Regions from separate parts of the Nissabacter sp. SGAir0207 genome, predicted to be linked through region 3. Evidence: predicted binding sites of a transcription regulator. Region 3 holds the regulator's gene; each other region holds the start of a gene.
What was found. The regulator PurR, encoded in region 3, represses purine synthesis genes. The targets are predictions, from matches to a motif close to CANGCAAACGTTTGCNTG.
Positions count from the first base shown of each region.

Region 1: the regulator PurR is predicted to act here: its motif matches at 2,210-2,227, upstream of carA (glutamine-hydrolyzing carbamoyl-phosphate synthase small subunit).
Region 2: the regulator PurR is predicted to act here: its motif matches at 1,170-1,187, upstream of purE (5-(carboxyamino)imidazole ribonucleotide mutase).

Region 1 is NZ_CP028035.1:3,258,641-3,265,986, forward strand. It holds gene carB (carbamoyl-phosphate synthase large subunit) at 1-822, opposite strand, end outside; gene carA (glutamine-hydrolyzing carbamoyl-phosphate synthase small subunit) at 839-1,987, opposite strand; gene C1N62_RS14590 (fructose-specific PTS transporter subunit EIIC) at 3,050-5,014, shown strand; gene C1N62_RS14595 (glycoside hydrolase family 38 C-terminal domain-containing protein) at 5,011-7,346, shown strand, end outside.
Region 2 is NZ_CP028035.1:2,809,924-2,817,269, forward strand. It holds gene lpxH (UDP-2,3-diacylglucosamine diphosphatase) at 1-483, shown strand, start outside; gene C1N62_RS12495 (tRNA-(ms[2]io[6]A)-hydroxylase) at 486-1,097, opposite strand; gene purE (5-(carboxyamino)imidazole ribonucleotide mutase) at 1,275-1,784, shown strand; gene purK (5-(carboxyamino)imidazole ribonucleotide synthase) at 1,781-2,845, shown strand; gene ybbP (putative ABC transporter permease subunit YbbP) at 2,885-5,317, opposite strand; gene ybbA (putative ABC transporter ATP-binding protein YbbA) at 5,314-6,000, opposite strand; gene tesA (multifunctional acyl-CoA thioesterase I/protease I/lysophospholipase L1) at 5,971-6,606, shown strand; gene C1N62_RS12525 (SDR family oxidoreductase) at 6,635-7,346, shown strand, end outside.
Region 3 is NZ_CP028035.1:2,160,224-2,167,569, forward strand. It holds gene C1N62_RS09385 (C40 family peptidase) at 113-898, shown strand; gene C1N62_RS09390 (YnhF family membrane protein) at 957-1,046, opposite strand; gene purR (HTH-type transcriptional repressor PurR) at 1,374-2,399, shown strand; gene punR (DNA-binding transcriptional activator PunR) at 2,430-3,338, opposite strand; gene punC (purine nucleoside transporter PunC) at 3,483-4,685, shown strand; gene cfa (cyclopropane fatty acyl phospholipid synthase) at 5,021-6,172, shown strand; gene C1N62_RS09415 (glycoside hydrolase family 105 protein) at 6,221-7,346, opposite strand, start outside.

The DNA.
Region 1 (7,346 bases), 1.1 Mb from region 3:
CTCACGCAGTACCGCCATCGAGGCGTTACGCATGATTTGGTACTCTTTGTCGGTCAGGGTCTGCGCCGGGGCGACGGTGATGGAGTCACCGGTGTGGATGCCCATCGCATCAAAGTTCTCAATCGAGCAGACGATGATGCAGTTGTCATTTTTGTCGCGCACCACCTCCATCTCATACTCTTTCCAGCCAATCAGCGACTCGTCAATCAGCAGCTCATTGGTCGGTGAGAGGTCGAGGCCGCGCTCGCAGATCTCTTCGAACTCTTCACGGTTGTAGGCGATGCCGCCGCCGGTGCCGCCCATAGTAAAGGAGGGACGGATGATGCAGGGGAAGCCCACGTCGTCCGCCACGGCCAGCGCCTCTTCCATGGTGTGCGCAATGCCGGAGCGTGCGGTGTCGAGGCCAATCTTCTTCATCGCCTGATCGAAGCGGCGACGGTCTTCGGCCTTGTCGATGGCGTCGGCGGTGGCACCAATCATGGTGACGCCGAACTCCTCCAGCACGCCCTGACGCTCCAGCTCCAGCGCGCAGTTCAGCGCGGTCTGGCCGCCCATGGTCGGCAGCACCGCATCCGGGCGCTCTTTTTCGATGATTTTGCGTACCACTTCCCAGTGGATCGGCTCAATGTAGGTCGCGTCGGCCATCTCCGGGTCGGTCATGATGGTCGCCGGGTTGGAGTTCACCAGAATGACGCGGTAGCCCTCTTCGCGCAGCGCCTTACACGCCTGCGCGCCGGAGTAGTCAAATTCACAGGCCTGGCCAATCACGATCGGGCCGGCGCCGAGAATCAGGATGCTTTTTATATCTGTACGTTTTGGCATGGTAAGTCGCTCCTGATTATTTGGCGGTAGAACGGTAGGTCTGGATCAGTTCGATAAAGTGATCGAACAGCGGCGCCGCGTCGTGCGGGCCGGGGCTGGCTTCCGGGTGACCCTGGAAGCTGAAGGCCGGTTTGTCAGTGCGGTGGATGCCCTGCACCGTGTGGTCGAACAGCGAGGTGTGCGTGATGCGCAGCGTCGCTGGCATCCCCTCTTCATCGACGGCGAAGCCGTGGTTCTGGGCGGTGATCATCACGGTATTGTTGTCATGGTCTTTGACCGGATGGTTGCCGCCGTGGTGGCCGAGCTTCATTTTGCGCGTCTTCGCGCCGCTGGCCAGCGCCAGCAACTGGTGGCCGAGGCAGATGCCGAACACCGGCACCTCAGTCTCGAGGAAGCGCTGGATGGCAGTGATGGCGTAGTCGCACGGTGCCGGGTCGCCGGGGCCGTTGGAGAGGAAGATGCCATCCGGGTTCATCGCCAGCACCTCGTCCGCCGGGGTCTGCGCCGGTACGACCGTCAGGCGGCAGCCGCGATCCACCAGCATCCGCAGGATGTTGCGCTTCACGCCGTAGTCATAGGCCACCACATGGAAGGGCAGATCCGCGGCCTCTTTGGCCTCCGGCAGCTCGCCCTCCAGTGACCAGCTCCCCTGCTGCCAGCTGTAGCTCTCTTTGGTGCAGACCTCTTTCGCCAGATCCATGCCGTTCAGGCCGGGGAACGCCTGCGCCTTTTGCAGGGCCAGCGCCGCGTCTGGATGGTCGCCAGCGATGATGCAGCCATTCTGCGCCCCTTTCTCACGCAGCAAGCGGGTCAGCTTGCGGGTGTCGATATCGGCGATGCCCACGATGTTCAGGCGCTTGAGGTAGTCCGAGAGGGTCTCTTCACAGCGGTAGTTGCTGGCGATCAGCGGGAGGTCGCGGATGATCAGGCCTTGCGCGTGGACGGTGGAGGATTCTTCGTCGGCGGTGTTGGTGCCGACATTGCCGATATGGGGATAAGTGAGGGTGACGATCTGGCGGGAATAGGAGGGATCAGTGAGGATTTCTTGATAACCGGTCATCGACGTATTGAAGACCACTTCCCCCACTGCCGTACCTTCGGCCCCGATGGCCCGACCGTGGAATTGGGTTCCGTCTTCCAGAACCAACAGCGCTGACTTAATCAAAGCATCCTCCAGGAATAATCAATCATTATATTTGCATATTAATTCAGAATTGACGCCCTAAATCAATGCAAAAATCACTGCGAGAGCTAATTTTTGGCAAATTGCGCGCATTCTAATGATGCCCCCTACCTTTGTCTACCAGAAACACGCATTTTTACCCCTATTTCTCTTCATTCAGCAGAAATGCAGCCTTAGCCAGCCAAAAAAGGGGGATAAGTGGGGTGGGTAAACGGTTGCGACACTTTTCCGCAGAAAAAAAGCGGGGAGGCTGCCCGCTCAGGGTGAACTTTGAGCAATTGCAACATGAAAAACGGGATTGCAGAGGGATAATTATATTTTATTTAATCAATAACTCAAAATCACTCACAACCCCATTAAAATTTAGTAATTAACTAAAAAAATCTTAAAATACATATCTATAAAAATAGATAACTTAATTTTAATAATCTAAAAAAATGGCAAAATCCCTGACTTAACCCACATAAAAACCACATTCACTAGAAAAATACACCCCAAGTTACGCCATCCCATTTATTTACCATTATGTAACCTAATCGCCAGTCATCGCTGCCCTGACAGCCCCTTTTGCCCCTGAAAAAGCGCGCTTTCTCCGGTGTTAGCGTGAAAACCGTGGGGAGATGCCCCAGCGCTTTTTGTTGCTTTTCTCAGCCCGACCGAGGGCCAGAAAGCTGCTTTTTTCACCCGCTTCGCTTAACCCCTGCCCACTGGACGCTGGCTGGCCGCAGGGCGGGCGGGCATCGGCCATTTTTCACCTCCTGAACCGCTATGCTGTAGGGGGTGCATAGTTATTCTGCCCTTGGGTGTCAACTGAAAGCCACAGAGGCCACGAATGACGCACGCTGGTGGCCGGGTCAGGCACTGGGGTCAGGGATGCCTCCTGTCTCTGGCTGCACTTTCTTTGTGAGCTGCCTCACAGCCGGGGCGACAACGTGCCGCATCTCCCGGAATCTGCTGGGTTAATCGCGTTTACCACCCTTTCGTAAAAAAGTTAATCGATTAACCTAGCGCTGACCAGATTTCACCCATGCGGCAGGAGGAGTGATGATACTAAGCAGCATAACGGCCGAGAGCCTCATTGTGCTGGATGCGCCCTGGGACAGCCGGGCGGTGATCCTTGAGGAGCTAAGCCAGCGCCTGCTTGAGCAGGGAAAGATCGCTGACCGGGCGCAGTTTCTGGAGGCGGTGTGGCAGCGCGAGGCGCTCTCCGAGACTGGCTTTGAGCAGGGTGTCGCCCTGCCCCACGGCAAGTCGCCGGTGGTGACGGCCCCGGCGTTTGCCGTGGCGCGGCTGACGCAGCCGGTGGCCGACTGGCCAACGATGGATGGCGAAAACCGGGTGGATCTGGTGTTCCTGCTGGCGGTGCCGCAGGGGGACAGCGACGGCCATATCCGTTTGCTGTCGGCGCTGAGTCTGGCGCTGATGGAGGAGGATCGCGTGCAGGCGCTGAAAACCGCCACCAGCCCGCAGGCATTCCTCACGCTGCTCGACAGCGCCAGCGCCGACGCCACGCCAGTGAGCGCGCCCAGCCGTACGCTGGTCGCCATCACCTCCTGTCCGGCCGGTATCGCCCACACCTATATGGCTGCCGAGGCGCTGGAGCGGGCGGGCGCGGCGCGCGGCATCCAGATCCATTGTGAAAAACAGGGCGCGAGTGGCACCGAAGGGGAATTGACGGCGGCGCAGATTCGTGACGCCGAGGGGGTGATCTTTGCCGCCACCCTGCCGCCCAAGGGACGGGGGCGCTTCCACGGCAAGCCCTACGTCTCGGTGCCGGTCTCCGCGCCGTTGAAGGATGCCGACGGCGTGATTGACCGCCTGTTGCAGCAGCCCGATGGCGTAGTAACCGAGGCGCACGCGACGGAGCCACCGCCGCGCAGCGGCCTCACCCTCTCCGGCCGCCTCTACCAAGGCGTCTCCAGCGGCATCTCCTATATGATCCCGGTGATTGTCGCCGCCGGGCTGATGATGGGCATCGGCCAGTTGCTCGCCAGCGCCTGCGGCATCACGGACATTGCCAACGCGCAGTATGCCACCGCCGATCGGTGGACGGTGACGATGGCCCACTGGCTGTCGCTGTATGGCGCGATGATCATGAAGTTTATGTACCCGGTGTTCGCCGCCTACATGGCGTGGAGTCTGGCCGACCGGCCGGGCCTGATGCCGGGCTTTGTCGGCGGGGCCTTCGCTGGCGGGCTGCACTTCACCTTCTGGTCGGTGCCCGGCGGCGTGCCCTCCGGCTTTCTGGGCGCATTGATCCTTGGCATGGCGGCCGGGCTGATCGCCGACACCCTCAACCGGCGCATCCACCTGCACCGGCATTTGCAGGCGATGAAGCCGATGCTGATTGTGCCCGGCCTGACGGTCATCGCCCTGTTCCTGCTCAACTTCTACTTTGTCGATCCGGTGTTTGGCGGCCTTAACCGGGCGTTGCAGGCGTTCATTACCGCGCACGGCAACTCCAGCGCCCTGACGCTCGCCGTGATCATCGCCTCCCTCACCGCCTTCGATTTAGGAGGCCCGGTAAACAAATCCGCCGGGGCGATCGCCATTGGGCTGGCGGCTGACCACATCTTCCCGCTGACGCCACGGGTGCTGGCGATTGTCATCCCACCGATCGGCATCGGCCTCGCCACCCTGATCGACCGCTTTCTGGTGCACCGCCGGGTGTTCGACGAGAGCCTGCGGGTCACCGGCACCACCTCGCTGATCCTCGGCTTCCTCGCCATTGGCGAGGGGGCGATCCCCTTTATGCTGAAAAACCCGCTGATCACCATCTCCCTCAACATGCTGGGCGCGGTGCTCGGCGCGGTGATCGCCATCCTGCTTGGCTCGGTGCAGTGGTATCCGCTGCCCGCCATCTGGGGCTGGCCACTGGTGCAGAACCTGCCCGCCTACCTGTGCGGCATGGTGACCGGGATTGCGTTCATCGCCATCAGCAATGTCTTTCTGCGTTTCTATCTGATTAAGCGCGGCCTGTTGACCGTCAATGACCAGGAGGGGTCATGAAGCACACGCACGTTTATGTTGTCCCGCACTGCCACTGGGACGCCGAGTGGTACTTTACCTGCGAGGACTCCCACATCCTGCTGGTGGAGAATCTCGACTACCTTCTCGACCTGCTGGAGCAGCGCGAGGATTTCCCCAGCTACACCTTCGATGGGCTGGCGATTGTGCTGGAGGAGTACCTGCGGGTACGGCCAGAGAACGCCGGGCGGCTGGCGGCGCTGATCGGCCAGCGCCGGCTGTTGGTCGGCCCCTGGTACACCCAGTGCGACTCGCTGCTGATCCGCACCGAGTCTTTGATCCGCAACCTGCAATATGGCATCCGCACCGCCGAGCGCTTCGGCCACAGTATGGACATCGGCTACCTGCCGGACATCTTCGGCCAGCACGCCTGGCTGCCTGCCATCTTCACCGACCTTGGCATCCACTACTGCGTGCTGCAACGCGGCGTCTATACCGAGCAGCTCAAAGGCGATCTTAACTTCTGGTGGCAGTCGCCCAACGGCAAGCGTATCGCCACCCACTACCTCTACTATGGCTACGGCCCCGGCAAGTTCCTGGCGGCGGATGACACCTACCTCAACCAGCGCCTGCTGCCGATTTTGACCTCGTTGCGCGCCATGAACCGCAGCACTGACACGCTGCTGCTGCCCGCGGGCGGCGATCAGGTGCTGGCAAATGCCCGCTTCCCGCAGATTGTCGAGGAGCTTAACGCCCTTGGCCTGCCGTGGCGTTTCACCCTTACCGACTATGAGCACTATATGCGTGACGTCTGGGCCGACGCGCCCTTTAGCCACACGCTGGAGGGTGAGCTGTACGCCTGCCAGAAGTCGCGCATCCACCGCACCTGCCACTCCACGCGCTATGACATTAAGCGCCAGAACTGGCAGACCGAGCACCTGCTGCTGGATCAGCTGGAGCCGCTGGCGGCGATGGCGTCGTTGATGGGCATCCACTACCCCGCGCCGCTGCTGGATGAGATGTGGAAAACGCTGTTCGCCGCCCATGCGCACAACGGCATTGAGGCGACCAACGCCGATGCCGTCAACCTCAATATCCGCCAGCGGCTGGTGAGCGTGGAGCGCTCCGCCCTCAGTCTGCTCAACCTGTTGAAGAAGAAGATTGCCCGCCGCGTCGATCAGGAGAACGCGTTGCTGGTGTTCAACGGCGATCCGACCCCGCAGGAGAAGCTGGTGCGCGCCGTGCTCTTCACCCGCCAGCCCAACTTCGCCCTGCGCCGGGCGGGCGCGCTGCTCGACAGCACGCTGCTCAGCCAGCAGCAAATGCCCGGCGGCCAGCGCGTGGTGGTGACCGCCGCTGGCGAGAAGCTGGAGCCGCTGGAGGATTACTACCGCAGCGAGGTGCTGTTCCGCACCACCCTGCCGGGGCTGTGCTGGCACACCCTGAGTGTCGATGAGCAGGGTGCTGCCCCGGCGCTGCGCCCCGCGCCGCAGCCGGTGATAGAGAATGGCTGCTATCGCGTCACCTTCGAGCAAGAGGGGCTGACGCTGGAGAACCTGCGCAACGGTTGCCGCCTGCGCCACCCCATCACCTTTGTCGAGTGCGGTGATGACGGCGACGAGTTTGACTTCGCGCCGCTCGAGTCCGAGATCCCCGACGCCTGCCAGCGCTTTAGCCTCATCCGTTGCGAGACCGGGCCATTGGCCGCGCGCATGACGCTGGCGACCACGTTGCAACTGCCAGCGGACATGGCGAGCCGCAAGGCGGGCCAGCGCAACCTGACGATGGTGGTGCACACCACGCTGGAGCTGCGTCAGGGCGAGCCGTGGCTGCGCGTGCAGCACCAGCTGACCAACGCCGCCACCGACCACCGGTTGCGGGTGCACCTCGCCACGCCCGTCCGCTCGCCGCGCTTCTCCTTCGCCGATCAGGGCTACAGCCTGCTGCGCCGCGACACCCACAGCCCGTGGCTCGCCAATTGGCGCGAGCAAGGTTTTGTCGAGAAGCCGATGCCAATTTTCACGCTGGAGAACATCGTGCTGGTGCAGAATGACGACCACAACTTTGGCGTGCTGACGCAGGGCATCAAGGAGTATGAGGTGTTGCCGGATGAGCAGGTGCTGGCGCTGACGCTCTATCGCAGCGTCGGGCTGCTGGGCAAGGATGACACCCCCTGGCGGCCGGGGCGCGCCTCTGGCATCAACAACAAAGTGGTGGAGACGCCCGACGCCCAGCTATTGCAGCCGCTGGTGTTCGACTATGCGCTGCTGCTCGACACCCTGCCGGATGAGGCCGCGGCCTTCGCCGCCATCCGTGACTACCGCGAGCCGGTGATGAGCTACCACGTGCAGGATCTCAACACCTTCGAGGAGCG
Region 2 (7,346 bases), 650 kb from region 3:
GATTTTCTGGTCGGTAAGCGCTTTGCCCGCGCCAGCGGCATGACGCTGCTGCCAGAGGAGCAGGTGCTGGACCTTTATGGCCGCCGGCTGCTGGTGATGCACGGCGATACGCTCTGCACCGACGACGAAGGCTACCAGCGCTTTCGCAAAAAGGTACGCAACCCACTGATTCAGCGCATCTTCCTCAGCCTGCCGTTACGTTGGCGGCTCAAGATTGCCAGCAAGATGCGCGCGGACAGCCAACAGGCCAACCAGAGCAAATCGATGGCGATCATGGACGTCAATCCGCAGGCGGTGGCCGCTGTGATGCAGCGCCATCAGGTGAACTGGCTGATCCACGGCCATACTCACCGCCCGGCCATCCATACGCTGGCCCTGCCGACGGGCGAGGCACACCGCGCGGTGCTGGGTGCCTGGCACCATGAGGGCTGGATGATCGCCGTGACGCCGCAGGGCGTGGATCTCTCCCGCTTCCCCTTCTGATTTTACGCTGGCACCCCACTGTGGAAGCGGAACTGCTCATCCGGCGAGAGGATCAGCTCTGCTTCAATCCTGCCCAGCTCCTCCACCCGATCGCTGATGTCCGTACCGGCATACTGTTGGGCGAGTGACAGATAGTCCTGATAGTGGCGCGCCTCTGAGCGCAGCAACGAGACGTAGAAGCGGCGTAGTTCATCATCAAGGTGCGGCGCGATGGCGGCGAAACGCTCGCAGGAGCGTGCCTCAATGTAGGCACCGATGATCAACCGATCCACCAGCAGCCCCAGCTCATCCTGATGGCGCACATGTTTCAGCAAGCCATTGGCATAGCGCGACGGCGACAGCATCACATAGGCCACATTGCGCCGCGTCATGATCTCCACCACCTGCTCGAAGTGGTGCAACTCCTCACGCGCCAGCCGGGCGGCGCAGATCAGCAGCTCGGTGCGATCCAAGTAGCGCGTCATCAAAGACATCGCCGAGGCGGCGGCCTTCTTTTCACAGTTGGCGTGGTCGATCAGCAGAATATCTTGCTGGGTGAGCGCCACGTCAATCCAGCGGGCCGGAGTGGCGCAGTGCAGGAACTCCTGAATCGGTGCCAGCAGGGACTCCATCATAATCGTTGTCCTATTAGGGTCATTTTGCGGCCATTATACAAATTACCCCCGATTTTCGCAGCCTGCCAGCGCTACGCAACCGTTTTCCTTGCCCGCAGGCCATGCTATGATTTGCGCCCTCTCCGCCAGAAACAACCGCTCTGGCGACGCTTGCATATTCACAGGAGCACTACAGGCATGTCATCCAACCTTTCCCCGGCAAAGATCGCCATCGTCATGGGGTCCAAGAGTGACTGGGCCACCATGCAGTTTGCCGCTGAAATCCTCACCACGCTGAATGTCGCCTTCCACGTTGAGGTGGTCTCTGCCCACCGCACCCCCGATAAGCTGTTCAGCTTTGCTGAGCAGGCGGCGGGCAATGGCATTGATGTGATCATTGCTGGCGCGGGCGGCGCGGCGCACCTGCCGGGAATGCTGGCAGCGAAGACGCTAGTGCCGGTGCTGGGCGTGCCGGTGCAGAGCGCGGCACTGAGTGGCGTGGACAGCCTGTACTCCATCGTGCAGATGCCGCGCGGCATCCCGGTTGGGACGCTGGCGATTGGCAAGGCGGGCGCGGCAAACGCGGCGCTGCTGGCGGCGCAGATTGTGGCGCTGCACGATGCCGAACTGGCCAGCCGTCTGGCGGCCTGGCGTCAGGCGCAGACGGACGAGGTGCTCAACCATCCCGATCCGCGGGAGGAGGCATGAAGCCGGTTTGCGTACTGGGCAACGGCCAGCTTGGCCGGATGCTGCGTCAGGCGGGCGAGCCGCTGGGGATCGCCGTCTACCCGGTTGGGCTGGATGCCGAGCCAGAGGCGGTGCCGTTCCAACAGAGCGTGATCACTGCTGAAATTGAGCGCTGGCCGGAGACCGCCCTCACCCGCCAGCTCGCCGATCACCCGGCGTTCGTCAACCGTGACATCTTCCCGCGGCTGGCTGACCGCCTGACGCAGAAGCAGCTGCTGGACCAACTTGGGCTGGCGACCGCGCCGTGGCAACTGCTGGCGGCCGCCGAGGAGTGGCCGCAGGTGTTCAGCACGCTGGGCGATCTGGCGATCGTCAAGCGCCGCGTCGGTGGCTATGATGGCCGCGGCCAGTGGCGCCTGCGTCCCGGCGAGGAGCCGAGCCTGCCTGCGGAGTGCTACGGCGAGTGCATCGTTGAGCAGGGCATCGCCTTCTCCGGCGAAGTCTCGCTGGTGGGCGCGCGTGGCCACGACGGCACCATGGTGTTCTACCCGCTAACCCACAACCTGCACGAAGAGGGCATCCTGCGCACCAGCGTCGCCCTGCCCGCGCCAGACGCCGCGCTGCAACAGCAAGCGGAGTCGATGCTGTCGGCGATCATGCAGGAGCTGGGCTACGTCGGCGTGATGGCGATGGAGTGCTTCGTGGTGGAACAGGGGCTGCTGATCAACGAATTGGCCCCGCGCGTCCACAACAGCGGCCACTGGACGCAGAATGGTGCCTCCATCAGCCAGTTCGAGCTGCACCTGCGCGCCATCCTTGGCCTGCCGCTGCCGCAGCCGGTGGTGAGCGCCCCCGCCGTGATGGTCAATCTGATCGGCACCGACGTTAATCTGGCGTGGCTTGGCCTGCCGCTGGTCAACCTGCACTGGTATGAGAAAGAGGTGCGGCCGGGCCGCAAGGTGGGCCACCTCAACCTCAGCGACCCGGATCGCGACGCCCTGCGCCAGACGCTGGCGGCGCTGGTGCCGCTGCTGCCGCCAGAGTACCAGAGCGGCATCAGCTGGGCGCAGGCCACCTTGTAGCCCATAAAAAACCCCAGCCAGGCTGGGGTTCTTTTTTGGCTAGCCTTCGTAATGTCGGAACAGCGCTCGTCCACGCAACAGCCGCACGCCTAGCCAGCCCCCGCACAGTGACAGCAGCAGCGCGCTTAGCAGCGGCAGCAGCCACCACAGCATCAGGTTCGACTCCCACGGGAAGTCAAACACCCGCGTCTGCAACAGCCACAGCGCCGCCTCTGCCCCGACCACCGCCGCCACGCCGGCTACCAGCCCGAGCACCGCGAACTCACACCACAGGGTGCCGCGCAGCAGCCGTTTGCCCGCGCCAAGGGTGCGATAGACCACCAGCTCCTGCCGACGCTGGCGCATCCCCACCTGGATTTGGGCCAGCAACAGCAGCGTGCCGCAGATCATCACCAGTACCACCATCACCTCCAGCGCGCGGCTGACCTGCGCCAGCACCTGCCCTACCTGTTTGATGATCGCGCCGACATCCAGCAGGCTAAGGGTCGGGAACTGGCGGTTAAGCTGCGACACCATGCGGCTGTCGCCCTGATAGCGGAAGCTGGTCAGCCAGGTCTGCGGCTGGCTGTCCAGCGCGCCCGGCGGGAAGATGAAGTAGAAGTTGGGTCGCAGGCTCTCCCAGTCCACCTTGCGCACGCTGCTGATGGTGGCAGAGAACTCCTGAGTGTCGCCGCTGAAGGTCAGCCGGTCACCCACTCCCAGTCCCAAGCGCTCCGCGATGCCCTGCTCAATCGACACTTCATCCGCTTTCGGCGGCCACTGGCCCGCCACTAGCGGATTGTGGGGCGGCAGTTCCGCCTGCCAGGTCAGGTTGAGTTCGCGGTTGACCGCCTCGCCGCCCGGATCGCTCTCCTTCACCCGCTCGGTCGCCACCTGCTGGTTAATCTTGCTCAGCCGCACCCGCACCACCGGATAGAAGGTGGAGGGCGTCACCTGATGCGCTTGCAGGAATGCCTTCACCTGCGGCACCTGCTCCTGCGTCATGTTGAGCAGGAAGTAGTTGGGACTTTCGGGCGGCAGTTGCTGCTGCCAGCGGTCGAGCAGGTCACCGCGCATCACCAGCAGCAAGGCCAGCAGCATAAATGACATCGAGAAGGCCGCGAGCTGGCTGAGCGTCACCCACGGCTGGCGCAGCAGGCGGTTGACCGCCAGCCGCAGCGCCAGTTGCCGTAGCGTCAGGCGGCGCAACAGCAGCAGGCCGCCCCAGCCAATCAGGCCGAGCAGCAGCGCCAGCACCAGAATGCCAGCCAGCAGCGACCAGAGCAGTTGGCTGCCGCCCACCAGTAGCGCCAGCATCCCGACCACTAGCAAGAGAATCGCTGGTAGGTAGTATTTGAGCGGCCAGACGGCGGCCACCGCGTCACGGCGCAGTACGCGCAGCGGCTGGGTTGCCAGCAGCTGGCGGTAGGGGCGCAGCCCCACCAGTAGCGAGATCAGCACCAGCGCGCCGAGCGCCCAGATCCACGGCCACAGCCCGGCCGGTGGCAGGGCGGCGGGCAGCACCGGTGCCAGCGCGCGCAGTAGCGCCAGTTCAAACAGCTTGCCGATGGCGCTACCGGCCACCGCCGCCAGCAGCAGCACCGACAGCCATTGGCCGACAATCAGCCGCTGCAACGCGCGCCGACCCGCGCCGAGCGTCTTCAGCACCGCCACCAGATCGTAGCGGCTGCGGCAGTAGTGGCCCATCGCCACCGCCACCGCCGACACCGAGAGCAGCAGCGTCAGCAACGCCGACAGCAGTAGGAATTGCTGGGAGCGTTGCAGCGACTTGCTGAGCGGGCCGCCCGACTCCTCCAGCCCATACCAGCGCTGGTCGGGCGTCAGTTGCGGCGTCAGGCTGTCGCCAAAGCGCGCCAGATCCGCTGGCTTCCCAGCGAACAGGTAGCGGTAGGTGAGGCGGCTGCCGGGCTGGATCGCCCCGGTCTTCGCCACGTCACTGATGTCCATGATCAGGCGCGGCGCCATCTGGAACGGGTTGAAGCCAGCGTCCGGCTCCTGCACCACCACCCCAGCGATGCGCAGCGTGGTGTCGCCCACATCCAGATTATCCCCGACGCGTTTGTCGAGCAGCGCCAGCAGCCGCGGCGCCACCAGCACCTGACCGGGCGCGACGCGCTGCCCCGGCGGATCGGTTTGCAGTTCGCCATAGAGTGGGTAGGCGCGGTCGGTGGCCTTCACCGACGCCAGTTGCGGCCGGTCACCGGCATAGGCCATGGTCATGAAGGAGAGCTGCTGGCTGACCGTCAGCCCTTGCTGGCGGGCCTCCAGCAGCCACCCCTCCGGCACCGGGTGGGCGCTGCGCAATACCCGGTCAGCGGCGAGGAAGTCGCGGCTCTGCTGGCTCAGTCCCTTCTCCATGCGGTCACTGAGGGTGCCGAGCGCCAGCACACAGGCCACCGCCAGCGTCAGCGCCAGCCAGACAATCAGCAGCGAGGGGGAGCGCCACTCGCGCCAGAACCAGCGGGCAATCATGCCTCCTCCCACAATTTGCCGTCGCGCAGCCGCAGCCGGCGCTGGCAGCGCGCGGCCAGTTCGTTGTCGTGGGTCACCAGAATCAGGGTGGTGGCGTAGTCGCGATTGAGGGAGAAGAGTTGGTCGGCGATGCGATCGCCGGTCTGGCGGTCGAGGTTGCCGGTCGGCTCATCCGCGAACAGCACTTTCGGGTGGCCGATAAAGGCGCGCGCCAGCGCCACCCGCTGCTGCTCACCGCCGGAGAGCTGCGCTGGCAAGTGGGTCAGGCGCTGCCCCAGTCCCAGCTGCGCCAGCAGCTGGGCTGCCTGCTCACGGCTCTGCTTCTCGCTGTCGCCCCGCAACAGCGCCGGCAGTTGGACGTTCTCCAGCGCATTTAGCGTTGGCACCAGCATAAAGGACTGGAACACGAACCCGACGTTCTGCGCCCGCAGCGCCGCCCTTCCCTCCTCATCCAGGCTGCCGAGCGAGTGGCCGAGCAGCCGCACGTCCCCCTCGCTGCCATCATCCAGCCCGGCGAGGATGCCGAGCAGCGTGGACTTGCCGGAGCCGGACTCGCCAATCAGCGCCAGGGTCTGCGCGGGTTTGACAAGCAGGTCAACTCCGGTGAGGATGGAAAGCCTGTGCTCACCCTGACCGACGTGCTTACTAAGATGATGAACTTCAAGAACGTTTTCCGCTGGCATCTGCCCTTCCTTTTGCTGTTGGGATTGTTCAGCCTGCGCGCTGCCGCGGCTGATACCCTGTTGATTTTAGGCGATAGTTTAAGCGCCGGTTACCGGATGCCGGTTGCCAACGCCTGGCCGACGCTGCTGGCCGACAACTGGCGGCAGTCCCCCTCCGCGCCACGGCTGGTCAATGCCAGCATCAGCGGCAATACCGCGGCGCAGGGGCTGGCGCGCCTGCCGGCCCTGCTAAAACAGCATCAACCCCGTTGGGTGCTGATTGAGTTGGGCGCCAACGATGGACTGCGCGGCTTTGCGCCGCAGGACATCCAGCAAACCCTGAGCAGAATCATTGAGTTGGTGAAACAGGCGGACGCCCAGCCGTTGCTGATGCAAATCCGTTTGCCGCCCAACTATGGGCATCGCTACGGCGACGCGTTTTACAATATCTACCCGGCGCTGGCGGCGCAGTATGAAGTGCCGCTGTTGCCGTTCTTTATGGAGCAGGTGGCAATCAAGCCGCAATGGATGCAGGACGACGGCCTGCATCCCAACCGGGACGCCCAGCCGTTTATCGCGGACTGGATGGCAGAGCGTCTCGCCCCTTTAGTAAATCATGCGTCTTAAGAAATAGGGAAAGTGGACAGGTAAAGTTATGCAAAAAGCGGTATTGATTACCGGCTGCTCCAGCGGGATTGGCCTGATTGCCGCGCAGGACTTGCGCAACCGCGGCTACCGGGTGCTGGCCGCCTGCCGCCGTCTGGAGGATGTCGGCAACCTGCGCGAGCTAGGGTTTGAGAGCCTGGCGCTGGATCTGGATGACCCTGAAAGCGTCGAGCGCGCCGCTGATGAGGTGATCGCCCTGACCGGCAACCGGCTCTACGGCCTGTTCAACAATGCCGGCTTTGGCGTCTATGGCCCGCTGCACACCCTGAGCCGTAGCCAGCTGGAGGGGCAGTTCGCCAGCAACCTATTTGGCGTCCACCAACTGACCATGCGGCTATTGCCCGCGATGCTGGCGCACGGCGAGGGGCGCATCATCCAGACCAGTTCAGTGATGGGGCTAGTGAGCACGCCGGGCCGCGGCGCCTATGCCGCCAGCAAATATGCGCTGGAGGCGTGGTCTGACACCCTGCGCATGGAGCTGCACGGCACCGGCATCCAGGTCAGCCTGATTGAGCCGGGGCCGCTCAGCACTCACTTCACGCAGAACGTCAACCAGACGCAGAGCGACAAGCCGGTGAAAAATCCGGGCATCGCCGCACGTTTCACGCTGCCGCCAGAGGCGGTATTGCCTAAGTTGCGCCATGCTTTGGAGAGTCCCACCGCCCGCCTGCGCTACCCAGTGACGCTGGTGGCCCACGCGC
Region 3 (7,346 bases):
TTTTTCTGACAATATGAATTAGAATCAGGGGGTTTCATGCTTTTTTGTGCGGCAGGTTTCAGTAATACTGGGCCTCCATGGATGTTTGTCGGACACTTTTGGTAGCGTTGCCATGCGTTTACTCGTTACGCTTTTCGTTTTGCTTTTTACTCAGCTCTGTATGAATCTGGCGCATGCGTCGCCCCATGCGCGCACGTCGGCCGACCCCCGCAAGGGCCATGCCAGTGAGGCCAGGACGGATGACCGTAAAAAGCGCAAGCCGGTGAAAACCAGCGTAAAGAAAAAAGCCACCAGCCGCGATAAGGCTCAGGTGGTCAAGGTCACGACCAAAAGCGGTAAAACGCGCAAAACCGCCTCCACCCACCTGGTCAAGGTGACGCCGCCGAAAAAGGGCTACAAAAAAGGCTATGGCCGCCAGCGCCTGCCCGGCCACGAGGCCAAGGCCGTGGAGAGCGGCCCGCTGGCACTCAGCCCGGCGCATAAAAAGCGCTACCAGAAAGCCAAGCAAACGGCGATGACCAAGCTGATGAAGCAGGTAGGCAAGCCCTACCGCTGGGGCGGCACCTCCCCCACCACCGGTTTCGATTGCAGCGGACTGGTCTATTACGCCTATAAAGATGTGATGAAGATCCGCCTGCCACGCACCGCCAACGAGATGTACCACCTGCGTGATGCCGCACCGGTCAAACGTGGCGAGCTGGAGAGCGGCGATCTGGTCTTCTTCCGCATCGCCAACCGTGGCGCGGCCGACCATGTTGGCGTCTATCTCGGCGATGGCAAATTTATCCAGTCGCCGCGCACCGGCGAGGACATCCGCATCAGCTATCTGGACAATGACTACTGGCAAGACCATTACGTCGGCGCCCGCCGCGTGATGACCCCCAAGACCGTACGCTGACCACCGCGAAACAAAAAAGACGCCCAAGGGCGTCTTTTTTGTTTCTGGTGCAGGCGGGTTAGCCCAAAACAGCGGTAAAGCTAAAGGCAATGATCACGGTGAGCGCTGCCACGGTGGTGCATAGCGACAGTTTCAAATTGGTATCCATGTGTTCTCCTGAATAACGCACACAAAACCACAATGTTTGTATGAGTTCCCATATTCTCACATTATGGCAGGCAATGCCTATCGCGTTGTGATGCGCAACGGGATAATTTTCTGCTTCCCCTTTGCGCAAGAATAGGGGAAAATTCGCGGTTTACACACTGCGTACCCGGCCACGGCTGCAATGCCCCACCGCTCCCCAGCGAAGATGACCGTCCTCTCCCCCTAGAATTCACTGCATCTCTTACGGTGGGCAGAAGAATAAACGCAGGCAAACGATTAACATTATAGTTACGTGCTGTAACACGTACTTTCAGGAGTCACTTTTCCCATGGCCACGATTAAAGATGTCGCCAAACGTGCTGGCGTGTCCACCACCACCGTGTCACACGTTATCAACAAAACACGTTTCGTCGCTGAAGAGACGAAGGCGGCGGTCTGGGCCGCCATCAAGGAGTTGCACTACTCCCCAAGCGCCGTGGCGCGCAGCCTGAAAGTCAACCACACCAAATCCATCGGGTTGCTGGCGACCTCCAGTGAGGCCCCCTACTTCGCTGAGGTGATTGAGTCCGTGGAGAACAGTTGCTACAGCAAGGGCTATACCCTGATCCTCTGCAACTCCCACAATAACCTCGACAAGCAGCAGGCTTACCTGGCGATGCTGGCGCAAAAGCGCGTCGACGGCCTGCTGGTGATGTGCTCTGAGTACCCGGATCAGCTGATCGGTATGCTCGAGGAGTACCGCAACATCCCGATGGTGGTGATGGACTGGGGTTCAGCACGCAGCGACTTTACCGACTCCATCATTGATAACGCCTTTGAGGGCGGCTACATCGCAGGCCGTTACCTGATCGAGCGCGGCCACCGCGACATCGGCATCATCCCCGGCCAGCTGTCACGCAACACCGGCGGCGGCCGCCATCAGGGTTTCCTGAAGGCGATGGAGGAGGCGAATATTACTGTGCGCCCGGAGTGGGTGGTACAGGGTGATTTTGAGCCGGAGTCCGGCTACAAGGCGATGCAGCAGATTTTGGTGCAGAAGCAGCGCCCAACGGCGGTGTTCTGCGGCGGCGACATCATGGCGATGGGCGCCATCTGCGCCGCCGACGAGATGGGCCTGCGCGTGCCGCAAGACATCTCGGTGATTGGCTATGACAACGTGCGTAACGCGCGCTACTTTACCCCGGCGCTGACCACCATCCACCAGCCGAAAGAGCGCCTTGGCGAGAGCGCTTTTGCCATGCTGTTGGATCGCATCACCAGCAAGCGTGAAGACCCGCAGACCATTGAAGTGCGCCCGAAACTGGTGGAGCGTCGCTCCGTGGCCGATGGCCCCTACCGCGACTACCGCCGTTAATCGGCCAGCCGGGGCCATGCGCCCCGTTTTTTACTCCCCACGCAACCACTCCCGGTTCAAGGTTTCGCTGTCCCCCAGATAATCCAGCAGCCAGCTGAGCGCCGGCGAGGCGCGCGCCTGATCCCAGGTCAGGCAACAGGCGCTGTCCGGGAAGGGTTGCGCCAGCGTCAGCAGCACCAACTCTCCACGATCGATCAGCGGTTGCGCCATGTGCGCCGGAATCATCCCCACGCACAGGCCAGCCAGCAGGCAATCCAGCGCGCTGGTCCAGTCTGGTGCCACCAGCCGCCGTTGGTTATCCAGCGTCCAGGTATCGCGCTTCGGCAGGGTGCGGGAGGTGTCCTCCAGACAGAGGGCTGGCCACGGGCGTAACTGCTCATCCGCCAACGGGCCGGGCAGTTGTGCCAGCGGATGGGTACGGCTCACCACACAGCGCCACGGCAGAAAGCCCATGTCGCGGAAGCGGTAGCTGCCGCCCACCGGCACGGCGCGGGTGGCCCCAATCGCTGCATCCACCCGTCCATCCGCCAGCGCATCCCAGACGCCGTTAAACACCTCCGGCGAGATCAGCAGCTCCATATCGGGAAACTCGCGGTAGAAATCGAGCACTAGCTGCCGGGTGCGATCCGCACGCACCACCCGATCCACCGCCAGATTGAGCTGCCCACGCCAGCCATTGGCCGCCTGTTGGCACTGGCGACGCGCGGCCTGCATTTTTTTGATAACACCGCGCGCCTCCTCAATAAAAACCTGCCCGGCTTCGGTAATTGCTACATCACGGTGGCGGCGCTCAAACAGTTCCACCGCCAGCCACTGTTCCAGCTGGCGCACGGTGTAACTGACTGCCGAGGGCACCCGGTGCAGCTCCTGCGCTGCCGCGCTAAAGCTGCCGGTACGCGCCACGGCGTCCACCACCTCCAGCGAATATTCTGACCACATGGCGCGGCCCCCCTGTTTCTGCTTGCAAAATTTTTCACAGCATGGCGCAAATTTTAACGTTTCACAATGCCCCGGCTGCTCCAGTAGAGTGCACACCGCTATGCGTTTTTCTTATCACCTGCTAACAAACCATAGGGATTTGCTATGACCCACTCCCCTCTTTTCATGCTCTATCTGGCCGGACTGAGCGTGCTTGGCTTTTTGGCCACTGACATGTACCTGCCGGCCTTCGCCCAGATGCAGGCGGATCTTTCGCTGACGCCCAATGCCATCAGCGCCAGCCTGAGCCTGTTTTTGGCCGGTTTCGCCTGCGCCCAGCTGATCTGGGGGCCGCTCTCTGACCGCATCGGCCGCAAGCCCGTGCTGGTGCTGGGGCTGTTGATGTTTGCCGTCGGCTGCGCCGGGATGCTGTGGGTGCAGGATGCGCGCCAGCTCTGGCTGATGCGCTTTGTGCAGGCGGTGGGGGTCTGTTCGGCGGCCGTAAGCTGGCAGGCGCTGGTGGTGGAACGCTGCACGGGCGAGCAGGCGAAACGGGTGTTTGCCACCATTATGCCGCTGGTGGCGCTGTCACCGGCGCTGGCCCCGCTGCTGGGTGCCTGGCTGCTGAACCACTTTGGCTGGCGCGCCATCTTCCTGGCGCTGCTCGCCATCACCCTGCTGCTGCTGGTGCCAACGCTGCGGCTCCAGCCTGCCAACCGGCCGGGCACTGATCACCCGGCCCCCAAGGTAGGGATGCTGGCGCTGCTCGGCTCCCGCGTCTTTAGCGGCAACGTGCTGATGTATGCCGCCTGCTCGGCAGGCTTCTTCGCCTGGCTGACCGGCTCGCCCTTCATCTTGCACGCCATGGGCTATGGCGCGGATGCCATCGGCCTGAGCTACGTGCCACAGACCTTTGCCTTCCTGATTGGTGGGTTTGGCTGCCGCTACGTGGTTAGCCGCCGTGATGGCAAGGTGCTGGTGCCGTGGCTGCTGGCTGGCTATGGCCTGAGCATCATCGCGCTGTTCCTGCTGGCCTGGCTCGCCACGCCGGGGCTGGCGCTGCTGCTGGTGCCATTTTGTGTGATGGCTTTGGCAAATGGCGCACTCTATCCCATAATTGTGGCTAACGCGCTGCTGCCCTTCCCACAAAGCACCGGCAAGGCCGCGGCCCTGCAGAACGCCCTGCAACTGGGACTCTGCTTCGTCGCCAGTCTGGTGGTGTCGGCCTTTATCAGCCAGCCGCTGATGGCAACCGTCAGTGTGATGCTGAGCACCGTGGGCCTGGCGTTGGCGGGCTACCTGCTCCAGCGTAATGCGCCGGCGCAGGCGGCCATCCGTCAGGAGCGGCATACTAACCAAACGGCATAATTGCCTTATTGAATAATCGCTTGATTATTCTTTGCGCCAGAAGGGATTGACTATTGAGTATCGTTTCTGGCGCGCCTATACTCTTTTTCAGTCGATAAAAACAACGGCTTTACAAAACTTTTATCAAGTCTTGGTGCGCGAGGAGTGCGCGCATTTTGTCAGGGATGATGCCCCGCTGCCCTGCCCCTGGGCCACCGGGATTCGTCCCACTTTCCTCTGTACATAGTCGAATATCAGATACGGCGGGTCACCCCGCGGGTTCTCGTATACGCCTGCAAATTGTCTATGCTTTTCCTTGCAGGTCATAAGTCAGAAGAAAAGGTGATGGAGAAGCTATGAGTTCATCGTGTATAGAAGATTTGAGCATTCAGGATAACCAGTGGTATCGCATTGCCCATGAGATGCTCAGCCAGGCGGATATCGAAATCAATGGCTCCCGGCCCTTCGATATCACCATCAATAACCCCGATTTTTTTAAGCGCGTATTGCAGGAAGGCTCACTGGGCCTTGGCGAAAGCTACATGGATGGCTGGTGGGAGTGCGAGCGGCTCGACATCTTCTTCCAGCGCGTGGTGGCCGCCGGTCTGGAGCACAAGCTGCCCCACCACCTGAAAGATACCCTGCGCATCGCTGCCGCCCGCCTGACCAACCTGCAATCCAAAAAGCGTGCCTGGATCGTCGGCAAGGAGCACTACGACCTTGGCAACGATCTCTTTACCCTGATGCTTGACCCCTACATGCAGTACTCCTGTGGCTACTGGAAAGAGGCGGAAACGCTTGAGCAGGCACAGGAGCACAAATTGCGCATGATCTGTGAGAAGCTGCAACTGAAGCCCGGCATGTCGCTGCTGGATATCGGCTGTGGCTGGGGTGGGCTGTCCGCCTTCGCCGCCCGTCACTACGGCGTCTCCGTGACCGGTGTCACCATCTCCGCCGAGCAGCAGAAGCTGGCCCAACAGCGCTGTGAGGGGCTGGACGTCACTATCCTGTTGCAGGACTACCGCGATCTGGACCAGCAGTTCGATCGCATCGTCTCCGTCGGGATGTTTGAGCACGTCGGGCCGAAAAATTACCAGACCTACTTTGACGTGGTGGCGCGCAACCTGCGGCCAGATGGCCTGTTCTTGCTGCACACCATTGGCTCGAATAAAACGGACATGCATGTCGATCCCTGGATCGACAAATATATCTTCCCCAACGGCTGCCTGCCGTCGGTCAAGCATATTGCCCAAGCCAGCGAGGGGCAGTTTGTGATGGAGGATTGGCACAACTTCGGCGCGGATTACGATCGCACGCTGATGGCCTGGCATGAGCGTTTCATCAAGGCGTGGCCGCAACTGGCGGAGAACTACTCCGACCGCTTCTACCGGATGTTCACCTACTACCTGAATGCCTGTGCGGGGGCCTTCCGCGCGCGCGATATCCAGCTCTGGCAGGTGCTGTTCAGCCCGCACGGCGTCGAGGGCGGGCTGCGGGTACCGCGCTAAACATGAAAAAACCGGCCAGGGGCCGGTTTTTTTTCGCCTGTACGCCGCTTAGAGATAGACGCGCAGATACTCGGAGAGGCAGAGGATCGCCATCGCCTGCCCATAGGGCATGGAAGTCAGCGGGATCTCGCGATAGAAGTCGAGGTCATTGCCCATCGCGGTGCCAAAGGAGACTTGGGTCAGCTCGCCCTGATCGTTGATGTGGCGCACCACCCCCTGTGCGGCGCGCAGCCCCATCTCCGCATACTGCTTGCCAACGTAGCGCTTGCGCACCGCCTTCATAATGCCGTAGGCAAAGCCAGCGGTGGCAGAGGCTTCCAGATAGGAGTTCGGGTCATCCAGCAGGGTGTGCCACAGGCCGGAGGCATCCTGATACTGTTGCAGCGCGGCGATCTGGCTCTCCAGCACCTGGATCAGGAAGCGGCGGGTGGCATCGTGCTCGGGCAGATCCACCATCTCCAGGAAGTCCGGGATGGCGACGGTCAGCCAGCTATTGCCGCGCGCCCAGCGTGCCTGCGCAAAGTTGTGGTTGCCCTCAAAGGTCCAGCCGTGGAACCAGAGGCCGCTCTGGCGATCCATCAGGTACTGGACATGGGTCAGGAACTGGAATTTCGCCTCTTCCACGTACTCCGGCCGATTGAGCAGCTTGCCAATCTTCGCCAGCGGCAGCACGCTCATCATCAGGGTGTCATCCCACAGCTGCTGGTGGTTCTCATTGTTGTAGACGATATGTTGCAGGCCGCCCTTCTCAGTGCGCGGCATCTCATACATCACCCACTCGGCCCACGCCTCCAGATAGGGCAGCCAGCTCTGGTTGCGCGTCTCTTCATAGCGGAAAGCCAGCGTCAGGAACGGGCAGACGGTGTTGACGTTTTTGGTCGGCATTGGCTCCTGCAGACGCGCGGCAAACCAGTCATCAATGATGGCGAGCGCCTGCGGGTCATTGGTCTGCTGGTAATATTTGTAGATGCCATACAGCCCGATGCCGTGCGTCCACTCCCAGCCCGCCCAGCCCTTGGTATCAATCACCCGCCCGTCATCCAGCCGCAGCAGGAACTCGCCGGTCTTGTCCTCGATATGGATCAAGTTGTCCGCCACCTGGTGGATCAACCGGCGCACCTCGTCACGGGTGATAAAGTAGTCGGGCTGGCGCAGCAGTTCACTATGTTTGACG